DNA from 2 places in the Nocardioides daphniae genome. Region 2 is predicted to be linked to the other one. Evidence: predicted binding sites of a transcription regulator. Region 2 holds the regulator's gene; the other holds the start of a gene.

Region 1 (5,533 bases), 1.5 Mb from region 2:
GCCGCCGTAGGCGTCGTTGGGCAGGACGACGTGGTCGCCGGGGCGGCAGAGCGCCCGGATGATGGTGTCCTCGGCGGCGAGGCCGGAGGCGAAGGCGAAGCCGTGGGCACCGCGCTCGACCGCGGCGAGCGCGCCCTCGAGCGCCGTACGAGTCGGGTTGGCGGAGCGGCTGTACTCGTAGCCGCCGCGCATGCCACCGACACCGTTCTGCTTGTAGGTGCTGGTCGCGTAGATCGGCGGGATGACCGCCCCGGTCATCTCATCCGGCTCGTAGCCGGCGTGGATGGCCCTGGTCTCGAATCCGGCGGAGTCCCACTGCTGCTCAGTCACACCGGCGAGCCTACGCGGGAAGCCTCACGACCATCAAAGCGTTACGTTGGGCGAACCGCTCTTCCCGTCCCCCACCGTCTGGAGTTCCCGTGCTCTTCGGCCGCCTCAAGTCCTCCGTCCCCACGCCCGACCAGGCGCTGCCGGGCCGCGCGTCGCGCCCGTGGGCCCTGGGCCAGCACGTCGTCCTCGACACGCCCGTGGTCACCGACGAGGTGCCCGAAGGCATGGAGGTCGCCGTCTTCGGCCTCGGCTGCTTCTGGGGCGCCGAGGAGTTCTACTGGCAGGTGCCCGGCGTCTGGTCGACGTCGGTGGGGTACGCCGGTGGCACGACGCCGCACCCGACGTACGAGGAGGTGTGCTCGGGCCTGACCGGCCACACCGAGGCGGTGCGCGTCGTCTTCGACCCGTCGGTCGTCTCCTACGCCGACCTGGTGAAGCGTTTCTTCGAGATCCACGACCCGACGCAGGGCATGCGCCAGGGCAACGACGTCGGTACGCAGTACCGTTCGGCGCTCTACACGACCTCGCCCGAGCAGGAGGAGGTCGCGCGCGAGCTGACCGGTCTCTACGCTGCGGAGCTCCAGCGCCAGGGCTTCCCCGAGGTGACCACGGAGATCGCGCCCGCCGGTGAGTACTACTACGCCGAGGACCCGCACCAGCAGTACCTCGCGAAGAACCCGAACGGCTACCGCTGCCACGCGAAGACGGGGATCGCCTTCCCCAGCTGACCTCAGCGGGCCAGGTGGGGCGCGACGGCGCGCCCGGAGCGCACCCGCTCGAGGGCGCGGGCGTCGCCGAGCTCCTCGAGGAGCTCATGATGGGTGGCGTAGAAGGCCAGGGCGTGCGCGAGCAGCGCCGGATCGCCCTCCACCTGGTCGGCCCGCACGACGAGGTCGGGCAGGTGTGACGTCGCCGTGCTGCTGAAACCTCGCGCGGTCCTCTCGTGGGACGTGCAGAAGCCCGGGCGCCTGGTCACGCGGACCCCCGGAGCCGCCCGTCGCCCGAGCCCGGGCGACAGCTCGGCGTCGACGCGCGCGGCCCGGTCCCACGGCAGGCTGAACCTGTCGCCCCACGCGCTGTAGGTGACACCCTCGGGCGTCAGGAGCACCTCGCCGCGCCGCAGGCAGCCCGTGGCGACGTTCCAGAGCTGGAACAGGCACCACCCGAGGAGGATCGGGCTGTTGACGAGGGCCACCCAGGTGCGGCCGGTGGGGGTGGGGTCGTGGTACGCCGCCCAGCCCAGCGCCACGCCGAAGGGCACTCCCGCCACCATGGCGCCCACGGTGAAGCGCCACCCGCCGGCCCCCGCACGGAAGCGCAGACCGATCCCGTCGACGCTGTCGACCAGTGGGCGACGTCGGCCGGGCCAGCGCCACGCCCTGGAAGAGATGTGAGCGGACGCCCCGAAGAAGGCGGCGATCAAGGCGGTGGTGAAGCCCAACGGATACTCGCCGTCGAGGAGCAGTGCCACCGCCCCAAGGCCGCCGAGCAGAGCACCGACGCCGCTGCCGAGCACGAGCCGTCGCGAGACAGTGGGGGGCGCGTCCACCCACGCCACCGGAAACGGCACCAGCGCGTCCGTCTTGTCGTGCACAGCCATGGCTCTCCTCCCCCGGGTCGAGTGGGCACGCTATCGGAGCGGATACCCGGTCAAGGGGATGGTCCAGCACACGCACCACCCCTAGAATCGAATGTATGTTCGAATCCATGACCTCGCCCAGTGACCTGGTCGCGTTGGCGCGTGCCAACGCGGCGCTGGTGCGTCGCGCGGAGGCGGACACGCTGCTGATTGCCTACGAGTGGGCTGTCGCCCACCCGGCCCGGGAGGACGGGGCGGACGCCGCCATCTTCCACTCGCCCGTCGGTTTCGAACCGATCTCGGGCGACGGAACCCTCGAGGTCAACGAGTACGCCGTCGCCGAGCTCGGCGGTGCGCTCGGGTTGTCGACGGATGCGGCGAAGAAGTTGATCGGACACGCGCTCGAGCTGGCGCACCGGCTGCCGCGGCTGTGGGCGCGGGTGACGGCCGGGGAGGTGCCGGTATGGCGAGCCCGGCTGGTGGCCGAGGCCATGATCCATGCCTACCCGGCGTTGCCCGCTGAGGGCGTCGCGTGGATCGATGCTCAGGTTGCTCCGTTCATCGAGAAGATGGGTCGCGCTGCCGTCGACCGGCTCATCGAGCGGGCGATGAAGCTCTACGGCCTCGCGATCGACGAGGACGAGAACGGGGCGTCGGACACCCGGCACGTGACGATCGTGAGTGAGCGCGACCCGTTCGCCCAGACCATGCAGGTCCACGCCGAGCTCGACATCGCTGATGCGCTCGACCTGGAGCAGGCCGTCGCTGCGGGTGCGGCCGGGTTGAAGGCCGCCGGCTGCGAGGAGTCGTTGGACGTACGCCGCTCCCTCGCCCTGGGCGAGCTGGCCCGGCACCAGACCGCGCTCGACCTCGCTGGCGCGGGTGCAGACGAGGAGACGGTCGGCCGGACCACCGCCCGCCGCGTCGACCTGCACCTGCACTTCACCGCCACCGTGGAGCCCGACGAGTCGATCTCCTTCGGGGCCACCGGCCAGCTGGAGAACCGCCAGCGACTCGTCCTGCTGGAGCAGGTCCGCCGCTGGGTCAACACCAGCCACACCGACATCCGGGTCTTGCCCGTGGTCGACCTCAACCAGACCCTCGAGACGGACCGCTACGAACCCACCGACCGGCTCCGCCGCCAAGTGCTTCTTCGCGACGAGACCTGCGTCTTCCCGCACTGCACCCGCCCCAGCCGACGCTGCGACGTCGACCACGTGGTCCCGTTCGACCATGACGCCGCAGCCGAAGGCCGACCACAACCCGGCTCGACGGTCACCGAAAACCTCGCGCCCCTCTGTCGCGGCCACCACCGGCTCAAGACCCACACCGCCTGGCACCTCGAATCCCCAGCCAACGGGGTCTTCGAATGGACGTCACCCCACGGACAACGCTTCCGACGCGACCGTCACGGAACGAGCGACCTGTCTCCGCCGGATCTTCACACTCCTCGCACCGCGCCCACACCCACGCCGGCCTAAGCCCCACCACAGTGGGCGCATGATCCGCACCGCGGCGCTGACCGCTGCGCTCCTGACCCTCGGCGCCTGGGTGGCATCGCGGCCGCCTGGATCCTGTCCCCCACCCGGCCCGTGTCCCCGGAGCACGAGATCGAGGCCGGGGGCGCCTTCGGGATCTTCTACTTCCTCGTCGCGCCCTACCTGCTGGCCTCGCTGTGGGTCGTCCCGAGCGGCCTCACCTCACTCCTCCGCCCCGCCGCGACGTGGGCGCTGACCGTGACCCTCACCAACTCGCTGCTGACCTGCGGCTTCGCCGTGTGGATGCTGGTGGGCGGTTTCGAGCCGCTCCACCGCATCCTGCCGGGCCTTCGGACGTACGCACTGGCCGCGGCGCTCACCAGCGCCCTGACCTTTCTCCTCGCGTTGGCGTCGGTGACGCCTCACGTCACGGAAGATCCGCGTCCACCCCGGTGACGGTGGCGCCGAGCGCGACCTCGACGCGGGTGGCAAGCCCGGGCTTCGTCACACCCGGGTGGAAGTAGCGGAGCTGGGACCCGCGGGTGGTGACGGCGTACTCGATCCGTGCCCGGCCCGGCGCGACGCCGGTGAGCGTCCAGCGTCCGTCGGCGTCCGTCGTGGCAGCCTGACCGCACACCGAGCCGGGCGTGCTCAGGAAGACGTCCACTCCGGACAGTGGCCTCCCGGCGCGATCCGTCACCTGCCCGGACACCGTGGCGACGGCGTCCTCGACCAGGTCGCTGGCCATGTCCTGTCCTGCGACGACGTCCACCTCCCGCTGCTGCGGCCCGCGGCACCGCAGGTCGGTCTGCACCGACCAGAGCCCGGTGCCGAGCCGCACTGCATACCTGCCCTCGGAGTCGGTGCGTACGCTTCTCGTCGTCGTGGGCAGCGCGGGGAAGCGCGGGTCGACCACCCGGTACCCGGTCGAGAAGCGGATCTCCCGGTCCGGCAGCGGCAGCCCGGTCGACGTGGTGAGACGGCCCGTGACCAGCGCGGGCGGAGGCACGACGACGTCGACCTCCGCGGCCTGACCCACGCCGAGCTCGACCACGCGGGCGTCGTCCTCCGAGGTGGCCGAAGGGGCGTGGACGATGCCGCTCCGCGGGCTGTCGACCAGCACCCGGTGGCGGCCGGCCGCCAGTCCGTCGACCTCGTACCGGCCAGCCCTGCCGGGGCGGACCCGGGCGACCTCGACCCAGGCGTCGTCGGTCTGGCGCTCGACGACCACCTCGGTGACCGACCCGTCGGACTCCCCGGTCTCCCCGCGGGAGCCGCCCGCGGTCGCGAACGGCTCGCTCACCGCCCCTCGGATCCGAGCCGCCGGCATCGCGGTGAGGTCCAGGCGCAGGACCTCGTCCTCCTCCACCTGGACGTCCTCGGCGTCGTCCGCCAGCGCCGCCTCGCCCACCCACCACGTCGCCCAGTCGCCGCCGTCAGGGGACACGACCACGCGGTGCGGCCGGGGGTGACCCGGGTGATCTCGTACGTCCCGTCCGGCCCCGTGATGCCGCTCCACGTCGCCCCCGCAGGGACCGCGGAGGCCGGGTTGGGCCCGGCGAAGTAGGGCTCGAACGGAGCCGTGACGACCTTCACCACGACCCCCTCCACCGGCTCCCCGTCCGGCCCGACCACCACGCCGCGCACGGCGCCGGTGGGCGCCTCCACGACCGTGGTCGAGGCCGGGGCCCGACCGGTGGTCGGCGGGTCGCCGGGTCGCTGCGACCACGCAAAACCTACGCCGACCGCAGCGATCAGCGCGAGCCCGGCCAGCAGCGGCCCGAGCTCCCGCAGGGCAGGCACGAGCCGCTGTCGCATCCGGGTTCCGGTCCCCTCCAGACCCTCTCCCATGGGGTCAGTGTGACCCACAACACGTCAGTCGGGAAGGGGTCGCCTGTCCCAGACCCCGGCCGCGACCTCGGAGGCAGCGAACGCCGTGCACCCGCGGCACCCGGCCGGTCGCCGTGGCGCGCTCAACCGACCCAGTCCCCACGGCCACCCCAGCCGCCCCAGCCACCGAAGTCGCTGTAGCGGCCACCCTGCCGGCCGCTGGCCCGGGAGCCGAGGTAGGAGCCGACCACGGCGGCGCCCAGGTCGTCGAGCTCGGGCGAGACCATCCGGCCGTCGACGCGGCGCGCCATCGACT
Region 2 (5,533 bases):
CGCCCGCTGACCTCGTACGTCAGTCGGCGACCGGGACGTGGATCTCCTGGCCCAGGGTGACGACGGAGGAGTCGAGGTTGTTCAGCTCGCGGATCTCCGAGACCATCGCGCGGACCTCGCCCTCCTCGGCGACCCCGGCAGCGATGCCCCACAGGGTGTCGCCCTCGTTGACCACGACGACCTCGGTCGCCTGCGGAGCGCCGGCCTCCTCGCTGGCGGACGAGACGCCGCCAGAGCCACGCCCACGACGAGGGCCAGGAGGAGCGCAGCGAGCACGACGACGACGCGACCACGACGAGTCAGACGGACCTGGCCGCGGGGAGCGGCGGCGGTGACGGTCGAGGCGGTGGCGATGGGTCATGGAGACCTCCTGGGGAAGTGGTGGTCGTGCAGGTGCGTTGCTGTCGAACTGATGTCTATGCGGACCCGCCGACAGTTTTGGATCGAGCACCTTGACCTGCCGACGAATTCGATCAGACGTTCGATCGAACACATGTGCGACGTTAGAGCAGATGTTCGAACGAATCAAGCATCTGGTCGAACAAAAGTTCGAACGCTCTCCACGTGCCCCTCAGCTACCCGATTCTCGGCATCTGTGGCGAAAGCCTGTGCGGACGTCACCCGTATGGGGCATGCAGCCGTCGCGGCGCAGCCCTAGCGTCTGCCGCATGCGAGACCTCCTGACCACGGCCTCCGACACGATCGAGGCCGACTTCGCGGCGCTCCAGGCCGCCATCGCGCGCTCCCCGTCGCTGTCGACCGCGGACGAGCCGGACGCGACCGTCTACTGGTCCACGGCGCCGCTCGCCCTGCTCAACGTGGTCGTCAACGCCCACATCGCCCCGGAGGCCGTCGCCACCCGGGCACCCGCCCTGATCGAACCGTTCCTCCGCCGCGGCCTGCCGTTCCAGTGGATCACCACCCCCTCGACGACGACGCCGGCCCTCGAGGCCACGCTGGCCCAGCTGGGGCTGCTCGCCCGGGAGTACCCCGCGATGCACACCGCCCTGGGCGCGCCCGTCGACCCGGGCACGCCGGACGACGTCTTCATCGACGTCGCTTGGCCCGACGGCGTCGAGCCGGCCAGTCGCGCCATCCTCGAGGCGCTCGGCCACCCGGCCGCCCAGCAGGAGGTCACGCTGGGCGTGCTCGACACCCTCGACCCGGCCGACAACCAGTTCTTCATCGCCCGCAGCCTCCGCACCGGCGAGGTCCTGGGAGCCAGCACCATGCACGTACGCGGCACCAGCGTGATGCTGGCGAACGTCAGCACCACGCCGGCCGCGCGCGGGCGGGGCATCGGCCGCGCCCTGGGCGCCACCATGATGAACCGCGCCGCCTCCATCGGGGCCCAGTCGGCGACCCTCATCACCAACTCCCGGGCCTACCCGACCTACGTCGAGCTGGGCTTCCGCACGCAGTTCACCTGCGTGGCGTGGGTCTGGGACCCGCGCCGCTGAACCGCACGTGACACGCCGTTCGAACACATGTTTGAACTGGGGTCGGGATCGGACTAGCGTGAACCCCACGTCAGTCCGCACCACCCAGGAGGATCCACATGCCCAAGTCCAGCGGCGACACCGGCAAGGTCGTCTCCCTGCCCGACGGACCTCCTGACGCGACCGGGCTCACCGCGCGCCAGCAGCTGGTGCTGACCACGATCCAGGAGGCGCTGGAGACCCGGGGCTACCCGCCGAGCATGCGTGAGATCGGCACTGCGGTCGGTCTCACCAGCTCAAGCAGCGTCGCCCACCAGCTCAAGACGCTCGAGGAGAAGGGCTTCCTCAAGCGTGACCCCAACCGGCCGCGCGCGCTGCAGGTCTTCCTGCCCGAGTCGATGGCGGCCTCCCGAGCCGTCTCCAGCGCGGACGACTCCGACTTCGACCCCACGGACGTGGGCAACGCGGCGCCCGCAGCGGCGTACGTGCCGGTCGTGGGTCGTATCGCGGCCGGTGGCCCGATCCTGGCCGAGCAGCGGGTCGAGGACGTCTTCCCGCTCCCCAAGCAGCTCGTCGGCGACGGCACGCTCTTCCTGCTCGAGGTCTCCGGCGACTCGATGGTCGACGCGGCCATCTGCAACGGCGACTACGTCGTGATCCGCCAGCAGCCCGACGCCGTCAACGGCGACATCGTCGCCGCGATGATCGACGGAGAAGCCACGGTGAAGACCTTCCAGCGCAAGGGCGGCCAGGTCTGGCTGCTGCCGCACAACGACGCGTACGAGCCCATCGACGGCACCCACGCCACCATCCTGGGCAAGGTCACCGCGGTCCTGCGCAGCCTCTGATCCCGGGCTCCCGTACGCCGCGTCAGCCCGCGGCCGCGATGCGGCCGAGGGCCTGGCGCACCACGGACGGGTCTGTCGTCGACCACATCGGCGGCAGGCTCGCCTTGAGGAACCCGCCGTAGCGCTTGGTCGCCAGCCGCGGGTCGAGGATCGCCACCACGCCCTTGTCCTCGGTGGTGCGGATCAGGCGACCGACCCCCTGGGCCAGCAGCAGGGCCGCGTGGGTCGCCGAGACCTGCATGAAGCCGTTGCCGCCGGCCTTGTCGGCGGCCCGCGAACGGGCAGACATCAGCGGGTCGTCGGGCCGCGGGAACGGGATCCGGTCGATCAGCACCAGCTGGCAGGTGTCGCCGGGCACGTCCAGGCCCTGCCAGAGCGTGAGCGTGCCGAAGAGGTTGGTGTGCGGGTCCTCGACGAACTGCTTCGCCAGCTCCGGCAGCTGGGCGTCGCCCTGCGCCAGGGTGGTGAGGTGCGGGAGCCGCTCACGGACGGCCTCCGCCGCCGCGTCCGCCGCCCGTCGGGACGAGAAGAGCCCCAGCGTGCGCCCCTGGGCGGCGTCGATCAGCTCGACGATCTCGTCGATCTGCGCCTTGCCGAGGCCGTCGCGACCGGGGTCCGGCAGGTGCCGGGCGACGTACAGGATGCCCTGGCGCGAGTAGTCGAAGGGTGAGCCCACGTCGAGCGCCCGCCACGGCAGCGCGTCGTCGGCGCTCACCTCGCCGGCGCCCGTGTCGACGCGCTCCGACGGCTTGAGCCCGAGGCTGCCGGCGACCGCGTTGAAGTCGCCGCCGAGCATCAGGGTGGCGGAGGCGAAGACGACCGTCTTCTCGGTGAGCAGGCGCTCACGCATCTGGGCCCACACCTGCAGCGGCGCCACGGCCAGCCGGGCCGGGATCCGCTCGCGGGCCTCGTTGAGCCAGAGCACGTCCGACTCCTTGAAGGCCGCCATCCGCTCCGCGGTGGCGAAGACCTCCTGCGCCAACCCCTTGGCCTGCGTACGCCCGGCGTCGGCGTCGCCCTCGTCCTTGCCGAAGGCGGAGACCAGGGACCGTGCGGCGTCGCGGACGAGGACCAGCGCGTCGGAGAGCTGCTCGCCGGCGGTCTCGATCCGGCCCGGCGAGGTGGCGGCGAGCGCATCGGCCAGGGCGTCCGCGGCGTCGGCCAGGTCGTCGGCGGCGGTGGAGGCCGCGCCCTTGTCGGCGATGTGCTTCTGGGAGCGCTTCGCGGCCCGCTGCACGTCACCCACGGTGAGCTCGTCGGTGGCTGCCTGGGTGACGCGGCTGACCAGCTCGTGCGCCTCGTCGATCACCACGACGTCGTAGTCGGGGATCATCGGCACGCCCTCGATCGCGTCGATGGCGAGGAGCGAGTGGTTGGTGACGATCAGGTGGGAGCTGGCCGCCTTCTCCTTGGCCCGCTCGGCGAAGCACTCCTGGGCGAAGGCGCAGCGCGCGGCGCCCAGGCACTCGCGGTGGTTGACGCTGACCTGGCGCCAGACCCTCTCGGTGTGCCGAGGGGCGTTGTCACGCTCCCCCGTGCCGCCGGTCTCGGCCTCCATCTCGGCCCAGCCACGCAACGCCAGGACCTCGGCACCCATCGAGCCCTCGGGGACGTCGACGAGCACACCCTGGTCGTCCGGGACGCCCTCGCGGATGCGGTGCAGGCAGGCGTAGTTGGAGCGGCCCTTCAGCACGGCGTACGAGGTGTCGAGCCGGTCGCCGACCGCCTCCACGAGCCGCGGGATGTCGCGCTCGACGAGCTGGTGCTGGAGCGCCAGCGTCGCGGTGGCGACGACCACGCGGTCGTGGTTGAGCAGGCTCGGGACGAGGTAGCCGAGCGACTTTCCGGTGCCGGTGCCGGCCTGGACGATGAGGTGCTGCTGCTCCGTCATCGCCCGGGCGACGGCCTCGGCCATCTCGACCTGGCCGGAGCGCTCCTTGCCCCCCAACGCCTCGACGGCGGCGGAGAGGACCTCACGGACGGGCGACTTGTCTGGCACCGGCTGAACTCTAGCCAGCCCCGCCGACAACTACGGCACCGCCGCGGTCGGTCAGACCACGGCGCCGGACTGGTCGCGCTCGATCTTGGCCTTCTCCGCCTTCTCCTTGGCCATCGGCCACTTCTGCTGCAGGTAGGTGACCAGCGGGGTGGCCACGAAGACCGAGCTGTAGGTACCGACCAGGAGACCGACCAGCAGGGCGATCGAGAAGTCGCGCAGCGAGTCGCCACCGATGATCGCGAGGGCGGCGAGGATGAACATGGTGCCCAGACCGGTGTTGACCGTGCGCGGCAGCGTCTCCACGGCAGCCTTGTTGGCCTGCGCAGTGAACGAGTCGGTCGGCTTCGAGCCCTGCCAGCGCTCACGGACGCGGTCGAAGACGACGACGGTGTCGTTGACCGACAGACCGATGATCGTCATGGCCGCGGCCAGGAAGATGCCGCCGTCGATCGGCTTGCCGAGCCAGGCGAAGAGCCCGACCACGATCGCGACGTCGTGCACCATCGCGAGCACGGCCGAGACACCGAAGGTCCACTTGAAGCGGACCGCCAGGTAGAGCAGCTGGGCCAGGAACGCGACGCCGAAGGCGATCAGCGCGCGGTCGCGCAGCTCCTTGCCGAAGGAGGCGCTGCTTCTCGTCACGCTCCAGGTCGGCCGTGCCGCCGACCGTGGCGATGGCGTCCTGGACCTGCTGCGCCTCCTCGCCGTCGATGGTGCCGGTGCGGACCAGGATCTTGTCGCCGTCGGTCTCCTGGACCGACGCGACGTCGATGCCTGCGTCGTCGAGCGCCTCACGCGCGTCGTCGGCCGTGACGGTCTTCTGCGTCGAGTACTCGAGCACCCGGCCGCCGGCGAACTCGACACCGAGGTTGAGGCCGTTGACGAAGATGCCCGACAGGGCGATGACGGTGACCACGCCGGAGAGGGCCAGCCAGTTGCGCCGCCCCTTCATCAGGTCGGGGTTCTTGCGCTCCAGCCACTTGCGCACGCGCCCGATGTCACCGATGCCGGTGACCGCCGGGTGCTTGGCGATGCGCTTGTTGGAGACGCCGATCTCGGTCAGGACGCGCGCGATGATCAGCGCGGAGATCATCGAGGCGACGACACCGATGGTCAGGGTGACACCGAAGCCCTTGATCGGCCCGGAGCCGAGGAAGAAGAGCAGGCCGGCCGCCAGCAGCGTGGTCACGTTGGAGTCGATGATCGCGCTCCACGCCTTGTTGAAGCCCACCATCAGCGCGCGGCGC

What was found. Region 2 encodes LexA, which represses DNA repair genes until DNA is damaged. Its sites were predicted from a motif close to TCGAACANNTGTTCGA; they were not measured.
Region 1: the regulator LexA is predicted to act here: its motif matches at 2,018-2,033, upstream of E2C04_RS04065 (HNH endonuclease signature motif containing protein).

Annotation. Positions count from the first base shown of each region.
Region 1 is NZ_CP038462.1:841,516-847,048, reverse strand. It holds gene E2C04_RS04080 (cystathionine gamma-synthase) at 1-330, opposite strand, end outside; gene msrA (peptide-methionine (S)-S-oxide reductase MsrA) at 420-1,058, shown strand; gene E2C04_RS04070 (hypothetical protein) at 1,061-1,930, opposite strand; gene E2C04_RS04065 (HNH endonuclease signature motif containing protein) at 2,038-3,390, shown strand; gene E2C04_RS04060 (hypothetical protein) at 3,502-3,843, shown strand; gene E2C04_RS04055 (carboxypeptidase-like regulatory domain-containing protein) at 3,815-4,834, opposite strand; gene E2C04_RS04050 (vWA domain-containing protein) at 5,361-5,533, opposite strand, start outside.
Region 2 is NZ_CP038462.1:2,942,289-2,947,821, forward strand. It holds gene E2C04_RS14450 (hypothetical protein) at 1-10, shown strand, start outside; gene E2C04_RS14455 (LysM peptidoglycan-binding domain-containing protein) at 20-361, opposite strand; gene E2C04_RS14460 (GNAT family N-acetyltransferase) at 669-1,460, shown strand; gene lexA (transcriptional repressor LexA) at 1,559-2,287, shown strand; gene E2C04_RS14470 (ATP-dependent DNA helicase) at 2,310-4,286, opposite strand; gene secF (protein translocase subunit SecF) at 4,338-5,150, opposite strand; partial or broken gene secD (protein translocase subunit SecD) at 5,134-5,533, opposite strand, start outside.